Linked DNA regions of Candidatus Thiodictyon syntrophicum. The protein of the gene in region 2 interacts with the protein of the main gene of each other region in a pairwise test. Links are inferred from orthologs where the notes say so. Each region holds a gene or a part of one and is shown on either strand. Other genes may lie near its edges. The genes, in order: gyrB and gyrA.

What was found.
Region 1: the proteins of gyrA (region 2) and gyrB interact in binary tests that used the Escherichia coli proteins (3 or more experiments, as listed by UniProt). The link is inferred for Candidatus Thiodictyon syntrophicum from one-to-one orthologs.

Annotation. Positions count from the first base shown.
Region 1 is NZ_CP020370.1:1,103-10,238, reverse strand. Bases 3,622-6,701 are described here. They hold gyrB (DNA topoisomerase (ATP-hydrolyzing) subunit B), read right to left. Parts: upstream 6,328-6,701; coding sequence 3,916-6,327; downstream 3,622-3,915. Other genes in these bases: recF (DNA replication/repair protein RecF), read right to left, coding at 6,508-6,701; THSYN_RS00025 (lysophospholipid acyltransferase family protein), read left to right, coding at 3,622-3,870. Also shown: glyQ (glycine--tRNA ligase subunit alpha), read left to right, coding at 1-434; glyS (glycine--tRNA ligase subunit beta), read left to right, coding at 431-2,554; gmhB (D-glycero-beta-D-manno-heptose 1,7-bisphosphate 7-phosphatase), read left to right, coding at 2,585-3,124; more of THSYN_RS00025, read left to right, coding at 3,112-3,621; more of recF, read right to left, coding at 6,702-7,593; dnaN (DNA polymerase III subunit beta), read right to left, coding at 7,608-8,708; chromosomal replication initiator protein DnaA, read right to left, coding at 8,904-9,136. UniProt on the Escherichia coli protein: DNA gyrase negatively supercoils closed circular double-stranded DNA in an ATP-dependent manner to maintain chromosomes in an underwound state.
Region 2 is NZ_CP020370.1:4,921,904-4,937,939, forward strand. Bases 7,467-10,713 are described here. They hold gyrA (DNA gyrase subunit A), read right to left. Parts: upstream 10,352-10,713; coding sequence 7,667-10,351; downstream 7,467-7,666. Other genes in these bases: serC (3-phosphoserine/phosphohydroxythreonine transaminase), read right to left, coding at 7,467-7,611; THSYN_RS20840 (hypothetical protein), read left to right, coding at 10,713-10,713. In the rest of the region: THSYN_RS20795 (cupin domain-containing protein), read left to right, coding at 1-168; THSYN_RS20800 (hypothetical protein), read left to right, coding at 183-659; THSYN_RS20805 (OmpA family protein), read left to right, coding at 687-1,751; THSYN_RS20810 (prephenate dehydrogenase/arogenate dehydrogenase family protein), read right to left, coding at 1,963-2,868; hisC (histidinol-phosphate transaminase), read right to left, coding at 2,865-3,980; pheA (prephenate dehydratase), read right to left, coding at 4,058-5,194; THSYN_RS20825 (3-phosphoglycerate dehydrogenase family protein), read right to left, coding at 5,208-6,377; more of serC, read right to left, coding at 6,529-7,466; more of THSYN_RS20840, read left to right, coding at 10,714-11,225; THSYN_RS20845 (hypothetical protein), read left to right, coding at 11,228-12,505; THSYN_RS20850 (linear amide C-N hydrolase), read left to right, coding at 13,028-14,092; THSYN_RS37405 (TIR domain-containing protein), read left to right, coding at 14,576-14,938; THSYN_RS20860 (hypothetical protein), read left to right, coding at 14,956-15,204; THSYN_RS20865 (FmdB family zinc ribbon protein), read left to right, coding at 15,571-15,834. UniProt on the Escherichia coli protein: A type II topoisomerase that negatively supercoils closed circular double-stranded (ds) DNA in an ATP-dependent manner to maintain chromosomes in an underwound state.

The DNA.
Region 1 (9,136 bases), 4.9 Mb from region 2 along the record:
GTCGACCGGTCAGCGGTGAGATCACCTATGGCCTCGAGCGCATTGCGATGTACCTGCAGTCGGTCGAGAGCGTTTATGACCTGGTGTGGAGCCACTCCCAGTTCGGCCTCGTCACTTACGGGGACGTCTTCCATCAAAACGAGGTGGAGCAGTCGGCCTACAACTTCGAGAAGGCCGAGGTACCGGCGCTGCTGGCGGCGTTCGACGCCAGCGAACGGATCAGTCACCAACTCGTAGCGGATGGTCTGCCCCTGCCGGCGTATGAACAGGTGCTCAAGGCCTCCCACACCTTCAATTTGCTTGATGCGCGCGGGGCCATCTCTGTGACCGAACGACAGCGGTTTATCCTGCGTGTTCGCGCGCTCGCAAGAAACGTCGCGCGCGCCTATTATGAGCGCCGGGAATCCCTCGGGTTTCCGATGCTTAAGCCATGACTCTTGATACGGGCGCGCGCATGACCCAGGATCTTCTGATAGAAATCGGCACGGAGGAATTGCCTCCGGTCTCGCTCCAGGGCTTGGCAAAGGCCTTCGCCGACGGGATTGACGCCCAACTCACCGAGAATGGGATCGGTCACGGGCCGGGCACTCCTTATTGCACCCCGCGGCGGCTTGCCGTACTGGTCGCGCAGGTCGAGACCCAGCAGGCGCATCGTACGATCACCCGGCGGGGTCCCGCCGTCGCGGCCGCCTTCGGCCCGGAGGGTCACCCAACCAAGGCCCTGGAAGGTTTCGCCCGCTCCTGTGGGGTCGCGGTATCGGATCTGGCGCGCGAACGGTCAGACAAGGGGGAGTGGGTCGTCTGTCGGACGCTCGAGTCCGGACAGACCACTGCGCGGCTGCTGCCGGGAGTACTTGAGCAAGCCCTCGCTGGATTACCCGTGGCAAGACGCATGCGCTGGGGCACCGGCGATGCGGAGTTCGTCCGCCCGGTACACTGGGTCTGTATCCTCTTAGGCGATGAAGCCGTGCCGGCGCAGGTCCTTGGGGTTCGCGCAGGGACCGAGACCTTCGGCCACCGTTTCCACGCCCCAGGCCCGCTGACGGTAACGCACGCCTCGCTTTACCCACGGTTGTTGCGGGAACGGGGCTTTGTCGAGCCGTGCTTTGAACAGCGGCGCGCACTCATCGTCGACCAAGTCCAACAACTTACGGCCACCCATCGCGTCACGGCGGACCTGCCGCCGGAACTGCTCGATGAGGTGACGGGGCTTGTCGAGTGGCCCACCGCGATCTTCGGGTCATTTGATGAAAGCTTCCTGTCGGTGCCCCCCGAGGTCCTCATCGAAACCATGGAGAAAAATCAGAAGTACTTCCCGGTGCGTGACCATAACGGGTGCTTGCAGGCACGGTTCATTGCCGTTTCCAACATCGAAAGCAAGTGCCCGGAACAAGTGATACGAGGCAATGAGCGGGTGATCCGGCCCCGGTTCGCGGATGCCCAATTTTTTTGGCGGCAAGGTCTGAACCAGCCGCTTGCGGCCTATTTCGACCGTTTGGAGTCGATTGTCTTTCAGGATAAGCTCGGCTCGGTCGCTGACCGGTGTCGGCGCGTCGCAAGACTGGCCGGTTCGATTGCTGCGACGATTGGCGAGGACCCGGAGTTGGTGGGGCGCGCGGCAATGCTGGCCAAGTGCGACTTGGCGACCACCATGGTAGCGGAGTTCCCGAGCCTCCAAGGGATCATGGGCCGCTACTACGCCCAACATGCCGACGAGCCGCCGGCAGTCTGTGCCGCGATTGAAGAGCAGTACCTTCCGCGCCACGCTGGCGACGCGCTGCCGGCCAGAGGCTGTGGTCTGGTGCTTGCCCTGGCGGACCGGCTGGACCTGTTGGTCGGCTCTTTTGGTATCGGGCACCGGCCAACCGGAGCCAAGGACCCTTATGGTTTGCGACGTGCCTCCATTGCGGTAGTACGCATGCTCGTGGAAACACCCTTGGACCTCGACCTTAACTCGCTCCTGTCGGCGTCTCAGGGGGGGTTTGAATCCGGCGTCCTCAGCCCCGGCACCACCGACGAGGTATTGGCCTATGTCATGGCCCGCTTGGAAGGCTACTACCAGGAGCGAGGGGTCTTACCGGACAGCGTGGCGTCGGTCATTGGCGCAGGGGGGGCCACACTCAGCCAACTGGACGGGCGGATTCGGGCGGTGCAGTCGTTTCGCAACCGGCCGGAAGCCTTGGCCTTGGCAGGGGCCAACAAACGAATCAGTAACATCCTCGCGAAGGCCCGGGCGTCATTTGATCGCGCGGCGCGGCCGAATCCGGACCTGTTTACCGATGACGCGGAGCATCGACTGTGGCACAGGATACAAGGGCTGGAACTGGCGACAGCACCGCTCATGCGCGAGTGCGATTTCGCGGGGGTCTTGGAGCAACTCGCACAGTTGAGGGACGACGTCGGCCAGTTCTTCGATCAGGTGATGGTGATGTGCGAGGATCGGTCGGTGCAAGATAACCGACTGCTGCTGCTGACGTTGCTACGGGCGTTGTTCTTGCAGGTGGCTGACATCTCCATGCTGCAAATCGCCCATACGCAGTTCATCGAGCAATGATCGCCTGCCATGTCGTGTGAACGGTTCGTATTGCTCGACCGTGATGGAGTCATCAACGAAGACGCAGATGACTACATCCGTTGCGCGGCGCAATGGGTGCCTATACCGGGTAGTATGGACGCCATTGCGGCATTGACGCATGCCGGATTCCGGATTGCGATCGTGTCCAACCAATCAGGGCTCGCGCGAGGTCTGTTCGATCTTGGCGCCTTGAACGCCATGCACCGGAAGTTGCGTGATCTGGTCTCGCTGCGGGGTGGTCGACTCGAGATGATCCTGTTCTGCCCGCACGGACCGGGTGAAAACTGCGCTTGTCGCAAGCCGCGGACGGGACTCCTGCACAGTGTCAGCGACCGTACTGGGCTAGACCTGCGCGGGCTGCCGTTCATCGGGGATTCCATCAGCGACGTTCGAGCAGCACGACTGGTCGGAATGAAGCCGATGCTGGTGAAGAGCGGTAAGGGGCTGCGAACTTTAGGGCTGGGAACCGCGGAGTTGGAGGGCGTTCCTGTTTTTGAGGACTTAAGGGCCGCCACGGACGAACTGATTAACCATTGGTGCAATTCTTGATTCTGCTACGCTCGCTCGCTTACCAGGTCTTCCTCATGCTATCCGTTGCGCTGTTCGGCGGGGCCATTGCAATCGTTGGGCGGTGGGTGCCGTTCCGACTCCTCAGCCGGGTTGCACGGATTTGGGCGCGGGCAAACCTGATTGCACTGAAATCCCTGTGCCGGCTGGATTATCGGATCGAGGGGCTGGAACACTTACCCACCTCGACGTGCATCGTCATGAGTAAGCATCAATCGGCATGGGAAACCATTGCTCTACGGGCGCTGCTGCCGGTTGAGCACACCTGGGTTCTGAAGCGGGAATTACTCGACATACCAATCCTCGGATCGGCGCTGCGCCGGTTTCGAGTTATTGCAATCGATCGTTCCGCCGGTCGCGCGGCCCTCAAACAACTGGTTACGGAAGGCCAGCACTTGCTTGGCACTGGACATTGGGTGGTCATTTTCCCGGAAGGAACGCGGGTCCCGCCCGGTGAACGGGCTTCCTACAACGTCGGCGGCGCCCTCCTCGCACAGCGCAGCGGCTACCCGATCTTGCCGATAGCCCATAACGCCGGGGTATTCTGGGGTAGGCGCAGCCTGATTAAACGGGCGGGAACTATCCAACTGGTCATAGGCGAGAGTATCAACAGCACCGGTAAGAGCGCCCAACAACTGAGCCGAGAAACGGAAAGCTGGATTGAAGGAGTCGTTGCCCGCCTACCAACACGCGCCGATTTACAGCGCAGTCCTGCGCAGTCCGACTAGCCAGATGCGCGCACTTCAGTCACTGAGCGGGATGAACAGTGCCCGCTAGACATCGAGATGCTCCACATCAAGTGCGTGGCGTTCGATAAATTCCCGTCGCGGCTCGACATTGTCACCCATTAGTGTGGTAAAAATCTGATCCGCCGCGACCGCGTCTTCTACCGTCACCTTGAGTAACCGGCGTCCCTCCGGGTTCATGGTCGTGTCCCACAACTGCTCCGGATTCATCTCACCCAGCCCCTTGTAGCGCTGCATACTATATCCGCGCTGTGCCTCTGCCAGCAGCCAGCGGATTCCATCACCAAGATCGATAATATCCTTCCTGCGTTCGCCACGTGCCATCTGGGCACCGGGCTGCAATAGGCCCTCAACCTTCTCCCCAAATTCAGCGATTCGCTGATAATCCGCGGTGAGAAAGAAGTCGAGTGGGATTTGTTTTGTTTCTGGAATCCCATGTATCAAGCGAGTTAACTTTAGGAAGCTCCCCTTTTGGGATTCCCCTTGTTCATAGGTCAGAATAAAGCGAAGCGACGAATGGGCCAAATGGGGTTCATTGAGACGTTGCGCAAGTCCGCGGCACCAGGTTGCCATGCTCTCGGAATCCTGGAGATTCAATGAGTCCAATCGCGGACTGCGGACCAATTCATGCAGAAGGCTTGGATCATAGCGAGACGAGAGGCGACGCGATATCCCCTCGAAGATCTGATACTCCCGAGCCAGTGATTCCAAAGCAGTCGCTGCCAGCGCAGGTGCATCGGCGGCAACATACAGGGCTGCCTCATCGAGGGCCGCCTGGAGCATAGCCGCGTTGAGCTCAGCATCGTCCAGTAGGTAGTCTTCCTGCTTGCCTTTCTTGAGCTTATAGAGCGGCGGCTGGGCGATAAAGATATGCCCACGATCGACCAGTTCCGGCATCTGGCGGTAAAAAAAAGTCAGTAAGAGCGTGCGGATGTGCGCCCCATCGACGTCGGCATCGGTCATAATGATGATGCGATGGTAGCGTAAGTTCTCCGGATTATACTCATCGCGTCCAATGCCGCAGCCAAGCGCGGTGATCAAGGTCCCGACTTCCGCTGAAGAAAGCATCTTATCGAACCGCGCCTTCTCGACGTTGAGTATCTTCCCCTTCAATGGCAGGATAGCCTGAAAACTGCGGTCACGCCCTTGCTTCGCCGATCCACCTGCTGAATCCCCCTCTACGAGGTAAAGTTCAGATTTTGAAGGGTCCTTTTCTTGGCAATCGGCAAGTTTTCCCGGTAGGCCGGCGATATCCAAGACACCCTTGCGGCGCGTCATTTCCCGAGCTTTCCTTGCGGCCTCTCGTGCGCGCGCCGCGTCAAGCATCTTTGCAGCGATAATCTTGGCCTGGGCCGGCTGCTCCTCCAGAAAGGCGTTGAAGTGGTCTACCACCAGCGATTCGACGGAAGCCTTAACCTCCGAAGAGACGAGCTTTTCCTTCGTTTGCGACGAGAATTTCGGATCATGGAGTTTGACCGACAGGACGGCCGTCAGACCCTCCCTGGCATCATCGCCGATTGCCTTAATCTTTTGTGTCTTCTCCAGTCCTTCCCGCTCGATATAACCGTTGAGCGTTCTCGTTAACCCGGCGCGAAAGCCAGCCAGATGGGTTCCGCCATCGCGCTGAGGGATATTGTTGGTGAAGCAGAATATCGTTTCCTGGAATCCCTCATTCCATTGGAGAGCCAATTCCAATGCGATACCCGCGCGTTCAGCGGAGAAATAGATGACACTCGGGTGGATCGGGGTCTTATTCCGGTTCAAGTAATCAACAAATGCACGAATACCACCCTGGTAGTCGAAAATGTCCTGGCGGCCACTCACCTCTTCAGAAAGTACAATCCGCACGCCGGAGTTCAAGAACGAAAGCTCACGGAGGCGCTTGACGAGAATATCGTAGTGGAAATCGAGATTAGAGAAGATCTCGGGTGATGGATAGAATCGGACATAGGTGCCCGTCTCGGAGGCGTCGCCGATTTCACGAAGGGGATAAAGAGGTTCCCCCATCGCATATTCCTGGTCATAGCGCTTGCCGCCTCTTGCGATGCGCAGGATCAAGCGCTGCGAAAGCGCATTCACCACTGACACCCCGACTCCATGTAGGCCCCCAGAGACTTTATAGGAATTGTCGTCGAATTTACCGCCGGCATGCAGCACGGTCAGGATAACTTCCGCCGCGGAGCGGTTTTCCTCCGCGTGAATATCTACCGGAATGCCGCGGCCGTTATCGCTGACGCTAACAGACCCATCACGATGCAAGGTGACAGTTATCTCAGTGCAATAGCCCGCGAGTGCTTCGTCGATGGAATTATCGACCACCTCAAAAACCATGTGATGGAGTCCGGTCCCATCGTCGGTGTCGCCGATATACATACCTGGGCGCTTGCGAACTGCATCCAGGCCCCTCAGAACCTTAATATTTGTTGAATCGTATGTCATTGCAGTGTCTGGTCTCGCAAGATAGTTGGCCTGGGACAACCAAGCGGTCGAGCCTAACGGGACTCAGAAAGGTTGTTCGCACCGTCCTGGACGCCGGCCGATGCGCAATTATACCCGATCGCAAGAATCTGTTTTGCCACGTATCGGCACACGCTACACAGAGGTTGGCTGGACCGATCGTCATGATAGGTCAACGACCGTCCCCCGTTCCACGTGGAACAACCGAGTGTCGGACGGGAGACCTAGCACCTCAAGACCGTCCGTATCTCCCACGCGCGTGTAAATGCATTGTCCGCCGGTAGAACGAAAGAGGCTACAGAGGATTCCCCACGAGCGACTATCCAGATCTGCCCAAAGGTCGTCCAGCAACCAGACCGAACCATAGCCCAGTCTAGACATCTGAACTCGCTCAAACGCTAGCTGCAAGAGGCACACCACGATCTTTGTCTGTCCCCGGGACATCGGAAGTTCACCATCCCGGTTCCGCAGCGAAAAGTCTGCTCGATGCGGGCCGACCCGTGTATGACCCGATATCTGTTCCCCGCCGGAATCTGCAGCGACCGCATCAGCGAGATGCACCCCATCCGGCCACCCAGACCGAAAGGTCAAAGTTATCCCCTTAAGAAAGGGAAAACCTTCCGCGAGAACCAAGAAAGCCTCACGCAGATCGCTGAAAAGTCCTTTCCTCGCTTGATCGAGATCAACCCCCAAGCGAACAAACTCATGGTCCCACAGCGGGCGACCGCGAGCCCCAGAGCGCAGCCAGGCGTTTCGCTGCTCCAGCACCCGCTTGAACGCCCTCAGCACCTCAGATCCACGCTGTTCCACGTGGAACAAATTGAGATCGAGGAAGCACCGTCTAACCGCTGGCTCACCTTCAAAAAGCCGCCCGGAACCCTCCCCAATCAGCCGCACGACGAACCACCTGGCAAATTCAGCACCATCACCTACCATGACGCCCTTCACGTATCGCGCTCTCACAGTCCTCTTGCGGAGATACGCCAACTGCCAAACCGCGTCCTCACCCCCTTCCCGGATATCCCCCACCACCCTCGTCACTTCCTTGCCCAAGGACGTCAGGTCACCACTCCTTCTCCCTCTAAAACTTTTGCCCCGCGCCAACAAATACACCGCTTCCAACACCGATGTCTTCCCAGACCCGTTGGCCCCAACGAAAAGCGAGCAGGGACCCCTGATATCCACCTCAGTGTGCTCAATATTCCTGAGCCCGTCGATCCTCAGCAGTTCCACGCTCGCGCTAACCATCGTCCCATCTGCCCCTAAAGCCTCATCGGCATCACGACATAAGTCTCACCCACCGCACCCAGCCCCCGCCAGAGAGAACTGCTGCTTCCATCGTCGAAATGAACCTCCACTTGACCGGTGTCAACCGCCGCAAGGAGATCCGCCAAATAGGCGACGTTGAAGCCGATCACGGTCGACTCACCGCCATAATCCAACTCCATCTCCTCCACCGCCTCTTCCTGCTCAGGATTATGCGCCACAAGCCTCAACACCCCCGCTTCAAAGGAGACGCGCAAGCCGCGATATTTCTCATTTGAAAGAATCGCCGTCCGCGAGAGCGCCTTCTTCAGCAACTCCCGATCCGCGATCGCCACCTTCGACAGTCCGGCCGGAATCACCCTGCCGTACTCTGGATACCGACCATCAACGAGCTTCGACGAGCACACCGTATCTCCCAGAACGAATCGTATCAACCGCTCCCCAATCTCAATCCGAACCGAATTTGACCCAAAGCTCAGCTGTCTCCTGAGCTCATTCACCGTCTTGAATGGGATGATCACGGCCCGACTCTCGGGCACGTCAAGCGCACAGGCATGGGCATAGGACGCGAGTCGGTGCCCGTCCGTCGCCACTGCGCGCAGGCCTGATTCATCGAGTTCAAGCAACAAGCCGTTCAGATAATACCGAACGTCCTGCTGCGCCATCGCAAACGCCGTCTTCTCGAAAATTCGCTTCAGAATCCCTTCTTCAATCTCCATCACCAGTTCAGGCGACACCGCCTCCATCAACGGAAAATCCTGCGCCGGCAGCGTTCCCAAGACGTATCTCCCGCGTCCCGCCGTCAATACACAGCGATCGCCGGCAATCTTCAGGCGCACTTCCGAACCTTCCGCGAGGGAACGGACAATATCCCCCAGTTTGCGCGCAGGCACGGTCCCCTCCCCCTCCTCAATCACATCCGCCAAGCAACGGGAGCGGATCTCGATCTCCATATCCGTTCCAACGATTATCAACCCACCGTCCTGTGCCCGTAACAGCAGGTTGCCCAAGATCGGCAGCGTTTGGCGTCGCTCGACCACCGCTACCACCCGACTCAACACCGGCAGGAGTTGCTCCCGCCCGATCTTCACATCCATACCGCTGCCCCTCTTAAAAAGTAGAAAATAAAATATAGTCTGTAGTTATAAGGCCTGTGGAAATGTGTGCTACACACTTTTCTCCATAGGTTTCATTGCACTGCAATCACGCCTGAGCACTCTGAGGCGCTGATCAACCTGTGGACAACTGCCCCGCAGAACCCGCTCCGGATACCATACCCAGGTTATCCACAGTTAGGACGACAGGCTTCTCAACAAATTCTTGAAATCCTCCTCAACCGCAGGATCACTATCCCGAAGCTCCCGGATTTTCCGCGTTGCATGGAGCACTGTAGTATGATCCCGCCCGCCGAAGGCACTGCCGATTTCAGGCAGGCTGTGTTTCGTCAGTTCCTTGGCCAAGGCCATCGCAATCTGCCGCGGCCTGGCGATTGAACGACTGCGTTTGGCCGACAGGAGGTCCGTGC
Region 2 (16,036 bases):
GTCGGATATGAGCAGATGCTCGTCCTCGAAGGGGAGCAATCCGACGAGGCGGGCAGCTATCCCGCGGGCAGTTTCGTCATCAACCCGCCCGGCACCAGCCATTCCCCGCGCAGCGCCGCAGGCTGCGTGGCGCTGCTGATCTACGAGAAGGCCGTTCGGTTCCCATGAAAAGCAGAGAATTGATGGCCTGCGAGACCAAGGTCTTCGCGGCCAGGATCAGGGCACTGAAGCCAAAGGAGGTCCAACGCCACATCACCTGGGCGGCGGCTCACCTGGGCGTGCAGGATATGGAGGCGCTCACCCGGGCGGTGCTGGAGGCGGTGTTCAACGACGGCGACCTGCCGGCGGACAGCGGTGAGGAGATGCGGCGCGTACTCGCTGCCGTCGCGCCCTGGGTGACGGACCCGCGGGAACAGGCGGACCTGCTGCTGCGCTTAGTGGCACTCTATGTAACCTACGTGCGTCAGGGGGTCCAGGACCTGGTGCTGGCCAAGCGCCGTCAGGACAGGCAGGCACCGCCGGCGCATGACCGCAGCAGGCACCATGAGCACACCCACTGCGATGACCCGGACTGCCGGGACCATGGCCACCCCCATGACCCGGGTCCCGCGCCGGCACAGACTCCGCTGGCCCGGGGGATTCGCGCGGTCATCGCCTAGTCAATTGTCGCCCCAGGAGTTTTGCCCATGCTGCGCACCATTCTGACCACCCTGACCCTGTGCCTGTTCACCGCCGGGGCCTGGGCCGATGCCACCGTCCCGACCAAGGACCAGGACGGCGCCCGGGACCATCCGCTGCTCAAGCGCTATGAGGGGTCCTTCATCGTCGCCCACGACGGCAAGGCCTTCGATGAGTTCGTGCTGCCGGTGGCGCCGCTGAAGGCCGACCGCGAGCGGCGCGATCAGCACAACAACATCTGGTTCGCACCGGAGCAGGCGCTGGCACTGGAGGGTCGCACGACGCGCCTGGTCTATCTGGTGCCGGAGGGCCGCTCACCCCTGGAGGTGGTGAGCAATTACCAGGACGAGGTGGAGGCAGCCGACGGCAAGGTACTGTTCGTATGCAAGCGTGAGGAGTGCGGTGGCGACCCGGGACGGTCAAGCGAGGGCGGTGGCGGTCAGATGAGCCTCGCCATGGTCCTCTACCCCAAAGAGCGCATCAACGAGCCGGATTTTTCCAATGGCAACTGCGCTATGACGGAGCGCATCAAGGACCAACGCTATCTGGCCGCCGAGTTGCCGCAGCAGCAGGCGCATGTCTCGGTGCTGGCCTATATCCTTAAGGCCGACAACTATTGCAAGGCGCTCGATGGGCGCACGGTCGCGATCGTGGACTTCGTGGAAGCCAAAGGGCGAGAGCAGAAGATGGTGAAGGTGGACGCGGCGCAGATGGCGCGCTCCATCGCAGCGACCGGGCGGATCGCCCTCTACGGTATCCTGTTCGATGTCGATAAGGCGACGGTAAAACCGGAATCGACACCGGCCCTGACCGAGATCGCGGCGCTGCTCAAGGCAGACCCGGCCCTCAAGCTGCTGGTCGTGGGCCATACCGACACGGCCGGGGCCTTCGATTACAACCGCCAACTCTCCCAACGGCGGGCGGACGCGGTGGTGGCCGCCCTGGTGCGTGACCATCAGGCGGACAAGGCACGGTTGCTGCCGGTAGGGGTGTCATTCGCCGCACCGGTGGCCTCCAATGCGAGTGAGGAAGGACGGGCGCAGAATCGGCGGGTGGAGTTGGTGCAGTATTAGGAACGGCTCACTAATAAGTTAAAAACGTCCATTAGGCAAGTCCATTAGGAAGTGCGTTCAGCGTCGTTGTCGTTGTCGTTGTCGAGGTTATTGTAGCGCCTCGGATTCTGTCGCGCCCCAAATTGCATCGCTTCTCCGATTACGATTACGATCACGACAACGACAACGATTCCCAGACCACTCCGACCGTGCGGCTTTGCGAAGCGCCGATTTATTTGCGTTTGTCGGCGTCCGATGACGGACTGTCCTTGGGCGACGCAACCTCCACATACCGGTCCCGCGCCGCCTTGGCGCGCTCGAAGACCTCCAGCAGGGTATTGCCGTCGCCCAGGCGAATAGCCTGGGACAAGTCCGTCAATTCGATGCTGAAGCGCGCCAGCATGGCGGACAGGGCCTCGCGGTTGGCCATGCAGATGTCCCGCCACATGACCGGGCTCGATGAGGCGATGCGGGTGAAGTCGCGAAAGCCCCCGGCGGCATAGCGGAAGATCTCGTCGGTTTCGTCCATGCGCGCCAAGGCGTCCACCAGGCCGTAGGCAAGCATGTGGGGCAGGTGGCTGGTGGCGGCCAGGACCTCGTCGTGGTGGGCCACGGACATGCGGCTGACCTCGGCCCCGCAGGTGCGCCACATCCAGTCCACCCGCGCCAGGGCCTCCGGGTCGGTCTCCGGCAGGGGTGTGAGGATGACCCGGCGCTGACGGTAGAGGGTCGCAAAGGAGGCATCGACCCCGCTGTGCTCGGTGCCGGCGATCGGGTGCCCCGGGACCAGGCGCGGCGGTATCCGGCCGAAGGCGGCCAGGGCGTCGGCGACCACGCTGCCTTTGACACTGCCGCCGTCGGTCACGATGGCGTCCGCGCGCAACCGGTCCTTGATCGCCGTGAAGACGGCACGGATCGCGCCCAGGGGAACGGCGATGAACACCAGGTCCGCCCCCGCGACCGCGGCGGCGGGGTCCTGGTCGAAGCGGTCGATCACCCCGATTTCCACCGCCCGCTCCAGGTTAGGCAGGGCGCGCCCGCAGCCGACCACCTCGTTGACCGCCCCGGCCGCGCGCAGGGCGCGGGCCAGGGAGCCGCCGATCAGGCCGACGCCGATGATGGCAAGTCGTTCAATCATAAGACCTTGACAATATCCTCAAGGGCCGCGAGCAAGCGGGCGTTGTCCGCCTCGAGGCCGATACTGATCCGCAGATGATTGGGCAGGCCGTAGTTGGCGATGGGCCGCACAATAATACCCCGGCGCAGCAGGGCCTCATTGATCGGAGCGGCGGTGCGGCCCAGGTCGACGGTGACGAAATTACCGACGGACGGAATATAGCCCAGCCCCAAGCGCTCGAAGCCGGCGGTGAGTTGGCGCATCCCGGCGCGGTTGAGTTCCACTGAGGCCCGCACGTGTTCACAATCGCCGATGGCCGCCGCCGCCGCCGCCTGGGCCAGGCTGTTGACGTTGAAGGGGTGACGCACCCGGTTGAGCAGGTCCGCGAGGCGCGGGTCGCTGAGCGCATAGCCGACCCGCAGGGCCGCGAGCCCGTGGGCCTTGGAGAAGGTGCGGGTGACGATCAGGTGCGGGTGGGCGTCGAGCCACTGGGTGGCGTCCGGGAAGTCGGGCTCGCTGACGTATTCGGTGTAGGCCTCGTCGATCACCACCACACAGGTCTTGGGCAGCCCCTCGATGAAGGTCCGCAAGGGGTCCGCCGCGAGCCAGGTACCGGTGGGGTTGTTGGGGTTGGCAATCCAGACCACCCGCGTGTGCTCGTTCACCAGGGCAGCCATGGCCGCGAGGTCATGGCCGTAGTCGCGCGCCGGGGCGATGCGGGCCGTGGCGCCCACTGCCTGGGTGGCGATCGGATAGACGGCGAAGGCGTGCGCGGAGAAGAGCGATTCGGTCCCCGGCTGGAGGAAAACCCGCGCCACCATGTCCAGCACATCGTTGGAGCCGTTGCCGATGGTGACCGCCATGGGCGACACCCGATGGTGGTCGGCGATGGCCCGGCGCAGTTCAAAGGCGGCACCGTCCGGATAAAGACCCAACTCAGGCAGGGCCGCGGCGATGGCCTCGCGCGCCCGATGCCCGGGGCCTAAGGGGTTTTCATTGGAGGCGAGCTTGATGGTGCCGCTGATGCCCAGTTCGCGCTCCAACTCCGAGACCGGCTTGCCGGGGACATAGGGGGTAAGGCCCGCGATACCGGGGGCGGCAAGGGCGAGAAAGGGGTTTTCTTGGTTGGTCATGCACTGGGTCCGGATGGGGAAAAGGGACTGCCTATAGCGCCATTTTCATTGTGTTTAACTTGTTCTTGACTGGTTACTTACAGCACCGCGACCGGGTAGGACCCAAGCACCTTGAAGAGCAGCGATGCCTGCTTGAGATGTTCCAATGCCTCGGCCACCTTGGGGTCGGCCCGGTGGCCGATGATGTCGATGAAAAAGACATAGTCCCAGATCCCCCGGCGGGAGGGCCGGGACTCGATCCGGGTCATGTCGATGCCGTGCTCCGCCAACGGTGACAGCAATGCGTGCAGACCACCGGAGGCGTTGCGGCAGGAGATCAGCAGACTGGTCTTGTCCTGGCCGCTGGAGGGAGCGTCCTTGGGGCCGATCACCAGGAAGCGGGTGGTGTTGCCGGGTTCGTCCTCAATGCTCTGCTCGAGCACCGTGAGGCCGTAAATTTCGGCCGCCGGGAGCCCGGCCACCGCGGCACTCCCCGCCTCCAGGCTCGCCAGGCGCGCCGCCTCCGCGTTGCTGCCCACCGCCACGCGCTGCGCCTGCGGCAGGTACCGGTCCAGCCAACCCCGGCACTGGGCCAGGGACTGCTGGTGAGAGTACAGGGTGCCGATGGTCGTGGTATCCGCCTCCCGGCTCATCAGGTGGTGATGGATGCGCAGGCTCACCTCGCCGGTGATCAAGAGCGGCGAGGCGAGGAACATATCCAGGGTGTGACTGATGACGCCCTCGGTGGAATTCTCCACCGGCACCACCCCGTAGTCGCAGGAACCCGCCTCCACCTCCCGGAAGATCTCGCCGATGGTCGCCATGGCGATGGTGCGCACCGAGTGGCCGAACTGCTTGAGCGCCGCCGCCTGGGTGAAGGTCCCCGCGGGCCCCAGATAGGCGGCCCGCATGGGCTGCTCCAGAGCCAGGCAGGCGGACATGATCTCGCGGAAGAGCCGGGCCACCTCCTCGCCGTCCAGGGGGCCCGGGTTCTTCTCCTTGATCCGCCGCAGGATCGCCGCCTCCCGCTCCGGGCGATAATACTGGACCGGGCCCTCCTCCGGACTCAGTGCGGGCAGCGCACCCGCCGTGCCCGCCAGGGCGTTCTTGATGCGACCCACCTGCTGGGCACAGCGGGCACGCTCGCTGATCAGGCGCATGAGGTCCATGTCGATGGAGTCGATGCGCTCGCGTACCTCATGAAGTTGATCCGCGGGGCGGGCGGGTTGGTCCATGGCTTGAGTCCCGTCAGTTGCCGAGACAGCGCACCGAGAGGACCCCCCCGATGGCGCGCAGTTGCGCGACCGTGGCCTCCGGGCAGCGCTGGTTCACGTCGATCAGGGTCACCGCCACGTCACCGCGGGAGCGATTGAGCATGTCCAGGATATTGAGCTTGGCGGCGGCCAGGTCGGTCGAGATCTGACCCACCATGTTGGGCACGTTGCTGTTGACGATGGCCATGCGATAGCCGCCGTTGCGCGGCAGACAGATGTCCGGGAAGTTGACCGAGTTGACGACGTTGCCGTCCTCCAGATAGTCGCGCACCTGATCGGCGACCATCACGGCGCAGTTGTCCTCGGCCTCCGCGGTCGAGGCCCCCAGGTGGGGCAGGGTCACCACCCGCGGGTGGTCCTTCAGCAGGTTGTTCGGAAAATCGCAGCAATAGGCGTACAGATGACCCTCGTCGAGGGCGGCGACCACCGCCTGATCGTCCAGGATACCTTCGCGGGAGAAATTGAGCAGCACCGCGCCTTTTTTCATGATCCTCACGCGCTCGGCGTTGATCATGTGCCGCGTCTCATTGGTGAGCGGCACATGGAAGGTCACGAAATCGGAGCGCGAGAGGAGGTCATCGATACTGAGCGCCGGCTGCACGTCGCTCGACAACTGCCAGGCACGCGCGATGGTGATGGTCGGGTCATAGCCGACGACCTTCATCCCCAGGGCGCGGGCGGCGTTGGCCACCTTGACCCCGATGGCCCCCAGACCGATGACGCCCAAAGTACGGCCCGGCAACTCGAAACCGACGAAGTGCTTCTTGCCCGCCTCGACCGCCTTACCGATGGACGCGTCGTCACCCGTGAGGCTCCGGGCGAAGTGCCAGGCCTGGCCGATGTTGCGGGCGGCGATCAACATACCGGCGACGACCAGTTCCTTCACCGCATTGGCGTTGGCCCCAGGGGCATTGAAGACCGCAATCCCCCGGGCGGTCATGGCCGGCACCGGGATATTGTTGGTGCCGGCCCCGGCACGGCCGATGGCCTGCACCGTGTCCGGGATCACGAGGTCGTGCATCTTGGCCGAGCGCACCAGGATCGCGTCCGGGTGGGCGATCTCGGAGGCCACCTCGTAGCGGTCCCGCGGCAGCCGGTCGAGCCCGGCCACCGAGATGTTGTTGAGCGTCTGGATCTTGAACATAGTTAATCAGGCATATCGAAAGCGGTAAGAATGATTAGCCGCAAATGAACGCAAATTAACGCAAATAAACAGCGAGCGGTAAGTGCGCTGCTGGATTTATTTGCGTCCTTTTACGCTCATTTGCGGCAAAATTATCTTCTCTTCTCTGCGCTCAGCCGTGCGTGCGCTCGAATTCCGCCATGTAGGCGACCAGCGCCTGCACCCCCGCCTCCGGCATGGCGTTGTAGATACTCGCGCGCATTCCGCCCACCGAGCGGTGGCCCTTGAGCGTGGTGAGGCCCGCGGCCTTGGCGCCCTTGAGGAAGGGATCGTCCAGGTCCGGCGTGGGGAGCGTGAAGGGGACGTTCATCCAGGACCGGGCGTCCGGTGCCACCGGGTTCGTGTAAAAGCCGGAGGCGTCGATGACGCCATAGAGCATTTGCGCCTTACGCTGATTGATGACCGCCATCGCGTCCAGACCGCCCAGGTCCTTGACCCACTGGAACACCAGCCCCGCCAGATACCAGGCATAGGTGGGCGGGGTGTTGTACATGGAGTCGTTATCGGCCTGGATCTTGTAATCGAGCATGGTGGGGGTGCCGGCCAGGGGTTGGCCGATCAGGTCCTCACGCACGATGACGATGGTCAGCCCCGCCGGACCGATGTTCTTCTGGGCCCCGGCGTAGATCACACCGAAGCGCGACACGTCGATGGGACGCGACAGGAGCGTGGAGGACATGTCCGCCACCAGGGGCGTGCCGCCGCAGTCCGGCACATAGGGGAACTCCACGCCCTCGATGGTCTCGTTCGGGGTGTAGTGGAGATAGGCGGCAGCGGACTTGAGCTTGAGCTCGGACTGCTTTGGTGCGCGGGTGAAATGCTCGTCCTCGGTGGTGGCGGCCACGTTGACACGGCCGTAGCGGCGCGCCTCGGCGATCGCCTTCTTGGACCAGGAGCCGGTGTTGAGATAGTCCGCCCCCTCGGCCCCGCGCAGCAGGTTCATCGGCACCATGGCGAACTGGGTGGAGGCCCCGCCCTGGAGAAACAGCACTTTGTAATTGGCGGGGACGCCGAGCAGTTCACGCAGGTCCGCCTCGGCCTTGGCTGCGATGGCCATGAACTCCTTGCCGCGATGGCTCATCTCCGCCACACACATGCCGCTGCCCTGCCAGTCCAGCATCTCGTCCCGGGCCCGCAGGAGCACGGACTCGGGCAACATGGCCGGACCGGCGCTGAAGTTATACACGCGTGACATGTTAAATCTCCGCTCAACTGTCTGAAATGGTGGCCCCGCAAGCACGGGGCCGGGCCTAATCGGCAGGCGTTTCGCCCGCTTCGTCGTCCCCATCAGCGCCCGGCTCGGTGTCCGGGTCGTCTTCGTTGTCCAATTCGTCGCTCGCAACGCCGCCCGGGTCGCCGTCGGCCGCCTCCCCGGTCTCGTCCGGACCTGTCCCATTCTCGCCCTCCAGGGCAACGATGCGCTCGACATACCGCAGTTTCTCCCCTGACCCCAGGCTGATCAGCTTCACCCCCTGGGCGGGACGGCCCACAACCGGGATCTGGTCGACCGGCGTGCGGATCAGGGTACCGCCCTCCGTGATCAGCATGATCTCGTCGCCGGGACGCACCAGCACCGCGCCCACCTGGGCGCCGTTGCGATCACTACCGGCGATGGCGATGACACCCTTGGTCCCGCGGCCCTTGGTGGGGAACTCGGCCACCGTGGTACGCTTACCATAACCGTTTTCGGTCACGCACAGGATGGTCCCGGGCTCCGGTACCACGAGCGCGATGACCCGCTGGCCCTCGTCCAGCATGACCCCGCGCACCCCGTGGGCACCGCGGCCCATGGCCCGGACGTGGTCTTCGCTGAAGCGCACCGCCTTGCCGGCGGAGGTGAAGAGCATCAGGTCGCGCTGCCCGTCGGTAATGGCCACGCCGACCAGAACCTCGTCTTCATGCAGGTCGATGGCGATGATGCCGCGCGCGAGCGGCCGCGAGAACTCGGTCAGCGGGGTCTTCTTGACTGTACCGGCGCTGGTCACCATGAAGACGAAGTAGCCCTCCTCATAGGCACGCACCGGCAGGACCGCGTTGATGCGCTCCCCCTGCTCCAGGGGCAGCAGGTTGACCATGGGCCGACCGCGCGCCCCGCGCCCGGCCTGCGGCAACTCGTAGACCTTGAGCCAATAGACCCGGCCGCGGCTGGAGAAGCACAGCACCGTGTCGTGCGAGTTGGCGACGAAGATCCGGTCGATAAAGTCCTCTTCCTTGAAGGAGGTCGCGCTCTTGCCCTTGCCGCCGCGCCGCTGCGCCTGATAGTCGCTGATCGGCTGGGCCTTGACATAGCCCTGGTGCGACATGGTCACGACCACGTCCTCGGGGGCGATCAGGTCCTCCAGCGTCAGGTCCGTGTGGTCCACCAGGATCTCGGTGCGGCGCGCATCCCCGAACTGGTCGCGGATGGCCGCGAGTTCCTTGCGGATCACCCCCATCAACTGGTCCGGGTCCGAGAGGATCAACAAGAGGGCGGCGATCTGCTCCAGGATCTCGCCGAACTCGCCGAGGATCTTCTCCTGCTCCAGGCCGGTCAAGCGCTGCAGCTGCAGGTCCAGGATCGCCTTGGTCTGACGCTCGCTCAGCCGATAGCCGCCGGCGACCATCCCGAAGGCGGCCTCGAGTTCCTCGGGCCTGGTCTGCTCCGCCCCGGCGCGGGCCAACATGCCGGTCACCGCCCCCGGCGGCCAGGTGCGGGCCATCAGGCCCTCGCGCGCCTCGGCCGGGTTGGCCGCGGCACGGATCAGCGCAATCACCTCGTCCAGGTTCGCGAGCGCGATGGCATAGCCTTCCAGGATATGGGCGCGATCACGCGCCTTGCGCAGTTGGAAGAGGGTGCGGCGGGTCACCACGTCGCGGCGGTGGCGCAGGAAATACTCCAGCATCTGCTTGAGGTTCAGCGTCCGCGGCTGGCCGTCCACCAGCGACACCATGTTGATGCCGAACACACTCTGCATGGCGGTGTGCTGATACAGGTTGTTCAGCAGCACCTCGGGGTAGGCGTCCTTCTTCAGCTCGATGACCATGCGCATCCCGTCCTTGTCGGACTCGTCGCGCAGCCCGTCGTGGGCGATGCCCTCGATCTTCTTCTCCTTCACCAACTCGGCGATCCGCTCCAGGAGCTTGGCCTTGTTGACCTGATAGGGGAGTTCCGTGACGACGATGGCCTCGCGCCCGCTGCGCTTCTGGGTCTCGATCTCGGTGCGCGCGCGCATGACGCAGCGCCCGCGCCCGGTCCGGTAGGCCTCGCGGATACCGCGCACGCCGTTGATCGTGGCCGCCGTCGGAAAGTCCGGACCCGGCACCAGGGCCATCAGGTCCTCGATGGTCGCCAGCGGGTTGTCGATCAGGGCCAGACAGGCGTCGATGACCTCGCGCAGGTTATGCGGCGGGATATTGGTGGCCATGCCGACCGCGATGCCGGAGGAGCCGTTCACCAGCAGGTTCGGGAAGCGCGCCGGCAGGACCGTGGGCTCCTGCTCGGTGTTGTCATAGTTCGGGATGAAATCGACGGTGTCCTTGTCCAGGTCGTCCAGCAAGGCGTCCGCCATGCGCGTGAGGCGCACCTCCGTGTAGCGCATGGCCGCCGGCGGGTCCCCGTCCACCGAGCCGAAGTTGCCCTGGCCGTCCACCAGCAGGTAGCGCAGCGAAAAGGGCTGCGCCATGCGCACCATGGTGTCGTAGATGGCCGAGTCGCCGTGGGGGTGGTACTTACCCATCACGTCGCCGACCACGCGGGCCGACTTGCGGTGGGCACGGTTCCAGACGTTGCCCTGTTCGTTCATGGAGAACAGCACCCGGCGGTGCACGGGCTTCAATCCATCGCGCACGTCCGGCAGGGCCCTACCGACGATCACGCTCATGGCGTAATCCAGGTAGGACTGGCGCATCTCGTCTTCCAGATTGATCAGGATAACTTCGCGGGCGAAATCAGGCATGGGTAGGACGGGCTTCCAGGCTGCGCAACGGCCGCGGCGGGACTTGCCCCGGGCGGCGGCTAGGGGGGTACGGACAAGACCGGGCATTGTAGCACGGGGCCGCGCTCGGCCCCAGTGGGGTTGTGAGCGCAATGGCCGGGGAGGAATCAGCCGCCAGGCGAGGATTCCGCCGCGTGGTCTGCGCCCACCCCTGGGTGGCTGATGGCCCCCGAGACAGTGGCCCCCGAGACATTGATGGAGTGACGCGGTTAGGTTAGTCTTAGACGAAGTCTAACCTAATCACCCACTGCCCAGGCGCGGGCGGCGGGGCCGCGTATGCAGTGCCCCCAGCGGCTCGTCCGAGCCCAGGATACCGGTTTCTATGGGCCGCCCACCAAGCCCCGCCACCGCCAGATCGACGACACCGATACCGCCCGGGCGCTTGGACTCGGCGCCCCGCCAGGCCAAGAACGTAGGTCTCGCGGCTGTCTCGCTGCTCTGTGGGCTGGTCTGTGCCTTGTGGCCGCCCGCGGCCGCGGTCCAGGAGTTGATCGTCAACCAGGATTCTGCCCATCGCCAAGTGACCCAAAACGAGGCCCGGCTCTACTTCACCCTACGCCTGCAACGGTGGCCCGACGGCCAGCCCGTGCAGATTTTCGTGCTGCCTGACGAGGACCCGCTGCACGTCGCCTTCACCAAGAATCTGCTCGGGTTGTTCCCCTACCAATTGCGTGGCGTATGGGATCGGCAGGTGTTTTCCGGCACCGGCCAGGCCCCGACCAGGGTCGCCGACGAGTCGGAGATGATCCGACGGGTGGCGACGACCCCAGGCTCCATGGGCTATGCACACTCCGCGCCCCAGGACCCCCGGGTCCGCACGCTGGAGGTGCACTGAACATGGGCGTCCGGCGCTCCATCACGGCCTGGAAACGCCGCGCCCCAGCCGGGCGGCGAGCGTTGCCCGCACACCAGCGTGCCCGGGGCCTCTGCGCGGCGCTGCTCGCCCCCCTCCTGACGCTGCACCCCCTGTCCTCAAAGGCCGCAGAATCCGTCTGGACCAGCCTCCAACTCCATGGCTTCGCCGCCCAGGCCGTCCTCGGCACCAGCGACAACCGCTGGTTTGCCCGCTACGACGGGGCCTCGTTCGACTTCACCGAGGTTGGCCTCAACGCCTCGCTACGCCCCCAGCCCTGGCTCCTCCTGGCGGGCCAGGTACTGGCGCGGCGCGCCGGTGAGATGTACGACGGCACCCCGGCCATCGACTTCGCCTTGGCCGATGTCAGCCTCCTGTCCACGCCGCGGCAGCGCGCCGGCCTGCGGCTGGGGCGCATCAAGAATCCGCTCGGCCTCTACAACGAGACCCGCGACGTCCCCTTCACCCACCCCGGCATCTTCCTCCCCCAGGTGGTCTACTTCGACAAGGTGCGTAATCTGGTCCTCTCCACCGACGGGGCCATGCTCTACGGCGAGACCGACACCGCCCTCGGGACCCTGAGCCTGAACCTGCAGGGCGGGCAAGCGGTCATCGACACCAACGTCGAATGGGCCTACTTGGGCGCTGACTTCCCGGGAAGTCTGGAGCCGGACGGTAATTCCTGGCTCGCCGGCCTCTGGTTCAACTCCCGGTTAGAGCGCCTGAGACTCGGCGTCAGCGGCGTCTCGACGGCGCTGCGTTTCGACCCGTCCCGGCACGCGGGTTTCACCCTAGGCCCCGGTACTACCGACATCCGCTACTTGATCCTGTCGGCCCAATACAGTGCGGAAAACTGGACACTCACCTCCGAGTACGCCCGCGAGCCCTTACAGTGGAAGGGGTTCGGACCCTATTTCCCCGATCTGCGGATCACCACCGAAGGCTATTACGTCCAAGGGACCTGGCGCCCGCACCCCGCCATCGAACTGCTGCTCAACTATCAAGAGGGCTTTGCCGATCGCACTGACCGTAACGGCCGCGCCTACGCGGTCGCCTCCAAGGGGCTAAGCACGGCATCCTCCAGGTTCTCCCGGATCTTGAGCGTCGGCATCCGCTGGGATATCAATGAGCACTGGATGCTGCGCGCCGAATACCAACACCATCAGGGGGCCTTCGTCCTGTCCCCGCGCGAGAACCCCGACCCCGGGCAACTCGTCGAGCACTGGGATCTGTTCGCGGTGCAGGCGGTGTTCCGGTTCTGAGCTGGAGTCCAGGGCTGAAGCCTTGGATCCCAGACGTTTTCTCTCATTCCAAAGATCCCCTTGGGGACGCGACCGGATTCGCAAGCGTAGCGCATCCACCACACCGCCGGGGTCGGTGGATGCGGCGCGATCCAACGTCGTGCCCGTCCCAGGCACCGTGCTGCGCGCCTTATCCACCCTACAGGACTCGGCTGTCTCGCGGGAGTGTCGCCGCCTAACGCACTAAGAGTCCAGCACGATGCACCATCCATCACATTGATAAAAAATGATTTCTTAGATCGACTCCCGAACGGTTCCCAGTTTATCAGACAGTATTGCCGCCGAATCGGGGACGAGACGGCGAAGGTGCCGTATAACACCCGACGGTGCGGCGGAACATCGCCTCAAGAGCATTGACAGGCGCGGGAATGTTTGATCCACTGTGCCAGGCCAGACGGTTTATGAGGTAGTTCGTCCGGCGAAATCTAGTTCGACGGCATCACCTCACCAACGCCAAAGGAAGCAGAGACGAAGATGAGACACATGAACCAATACACGACGATGAAGACTGTGGTCAGCACCTTGGTCATCGCGACCATCGTATTCGGCCCTTTGCACAACGCACAGGCTTGCACACGTCTAGTTTATGAGACGGGCAATCAGTCCTACATCACCGGACGGTCCATGGATTGGATGGATACTTCCGCCAAGACGGCGCTGTGGGCCTTTCCCAGAGGGATGAAGCGCGATGGAACGGTCGGTGCCGACCCGATCAAGTGGGGCGCCAAGTATGGCTCAATTGCTGTCTCTTTCTATGATGCCGGAACGGCCGATGGCATGAACGAGAAAGGACTCGTAGCGAACCTGCTTTATCTGAAGGAAGCCGAATGGGGTGATGCGACCAAGTCAGGAAAGCCCACTCTGACCGCTGGCGCTTGGGCACAGTACTTCCTCGACAACTTTGCAACAGTGGGGGAGGCGGTTGCCGCCATGGCCAATCCCCCATTTGCCATCATTGCTCCTCCACTGCCGAATGGTCACGCAGCGGGCCTGCATCTTTCACTTTCTGATGCGACGGGCGACTCTGCGATCCTTGAATACATCAATGGCAAACTCGTGATTCACCATGGCTCGCAGCACAGGGTGATGACCAACTCACCAACGTTCGACCAACAGCTCGCGCTGAATGTCTACTGGGAAAAGGTTGGGGGCGACCGTTTCCTTCCGGGCACAATCAGTGCCGCCGACCGGTTCGTTCGCACGAGCCACTATCTCAAATTGTCACCGAAGTACAAGGATCCCGAGCTGGCGCTCGCATCGGTGTTTTCGCAGGTACGCATGATCAGTGTTCCACTCGGCATGGCCGATGCGAGTAACCCGAATATCGCGATGACACTGTGGCGGACCGTGGCGGATCATCGGGCCAAGATCTACTACTTTGAGTCCGCGATCTTCCCCGCCGTGTCGTGGATCGATATCAACAAGGTTGATCTGACTGAAGGTGCTGCACCGAAGGTCGTCAGGATTGAGCGTGGCCAGCCTCTCGCGGGCGAGCTTTCGGCAGCGCTCAAGCCAGCTGAGCCCTTCAAGTGGCTTGGGGCAGAATGATCGGGTGCGTTGAGGCTGGCAAGGCAATACGCGACTCGTTAACTCGGTGCGGAAGAAACCGTCGAACAAGTCGCTGCAGCGGACGGCCCTTAGGGGCCGCCGCTGACCTCCAACGTTAGGCCTCACAACAACCCCCCGGCTTTGATCATCGTTCCGGCCAGTGGCGGTCCGTCCACAACCGGACGTCGAGGCTTCAGCCGGTGGCGGTTCCCGAGATATCCAAGCGAAATCAGTGGCGCCTGCACGCTGGACCGGCTAAAGCCTCGACCTCCAGTGGCCGGAAGGACGATCGAGGCCAACCCCCCTTAAGCGCACCCACAGAAGAACATGCGACGATTGAGCGTTGAACGACTGGCACCCAGCAAATGAGCATTGAGTTTCTGAAGACTGACTTCGATAAGGTGAGCTACCTGCTCAACTTAGCGGAAGGTCTTCATAGTTCACGGCCGTAACAACGAAGTCAAGCAAGAAGTCAGTCGCTTCATTGAGCACCAAGGAATCGAAGCCATCGTCCTCCACGAGCAGGCGAGCGCCGGAATGACTATCATTGAGAAGATTGAGCACTACTCGAATGATGCAGACTTTGCTTTAGTTCTCTATACCGCCTGCGATCATGGCCGCGGAGTCCATGAGACAGAGATTCCGGCGAAGAATCGTGCCCGGCAGAACGTCGTATTCGAACACGGATACCTTATGGCCAAGCTCGGCACGAGAACGTTTGTGCCCTGGTCCAGGGCGACATCGAAAAGCCAAACGACATCAGCGGAGTTGTCTACGTCGGTTTCCCGCAGATATGGCGATCCGCTCCTCAGCCTGATCTGGGGGCCGACTCACGGGGGCTTATGATGCTGACAACAATAGAAGTGGAAATCGACAGCAGCGGGCACGTTCGTGCCCTTGAACCCTTGCCCTTTGTCCTGCGCGGGCGTGCCTATCTGACCATGCTGTCGGACCCGGATGAGCGGCCTGACGTCGCACCTGCCGCCAGCCCCACCGCCGCGCGGGCACTGGAACTCCTTGCGTCACCGCGCTTCGCCCGGCGTCCACAGGCGGCGCCGGAGGAGGTACGGCAACGCATCGATACACTGCGTAACGACTGGGATGACCGCTGATGAGGCGCGCTTACCTCGATTCGTGCAGCGTGTGCTCGACATGCAGTCGCCCACTCCAGCCTAGACCCCTTGGCGCTCGTCGTGACTGGCGCCGTTGATCTCGGCGAGGATATCGTCTATCGCAAGATGGTCGAAAAGTGCCGCGCACTCCTCCGTGTAGTTTCCTGTACCGGTGGAAAACTGACCGATAAAGCGCATGGTATCGGCGACCCCGATCTCACGGCAAACGGTTCGGGTACGCCGCCCGTCAGGCCGACGATCACCTGCAGACCAGCGGCCACGACCGCGTCGGCCTGTTTTCAGGCCGACGGGCAGCGCCTATAATCACCAAATATCAGAGATTACCGATACACCGAGGAGCATCCCATGCCGACCTACGACTACCGCTGCAGCACCAACGGCCGCGTGCTGGAGGTCAGCCACCGCATGAGCGAGAACCTGAGCACCTGGGGAGAACTGTGCCGCCAGGCCGGGGTGGAGACCGGGGACACCCCGGCGGAAGCGCCGGTCGAGCGCCTGGCGACCGGCGGCACCATCATCTCCAGCACCAGCCGGGGCAGCGGCGCGGCACCCATGCCGCCTTGCGGGAGCGGCGGTTGCTGCGCGGGCGGGGTGTGCCCGATGCACTGACGTACCGCCACCGGGACCGGCGCCGCACCGTCGCGCGGCGCCTCCGGGAGCGCCTTCGTTTTTTCGCTTTGACGACGCGGCGGTATTACCCCTAGTATGGCACGGCTTCCAGGGCGCGATCCCGCGCCCGGGAAGGACCGCGGCCGGGTGTCGGTACCGACCGACCCGGCTGCTGACTGCCGCCGCCGCGGCCTGCACCGGC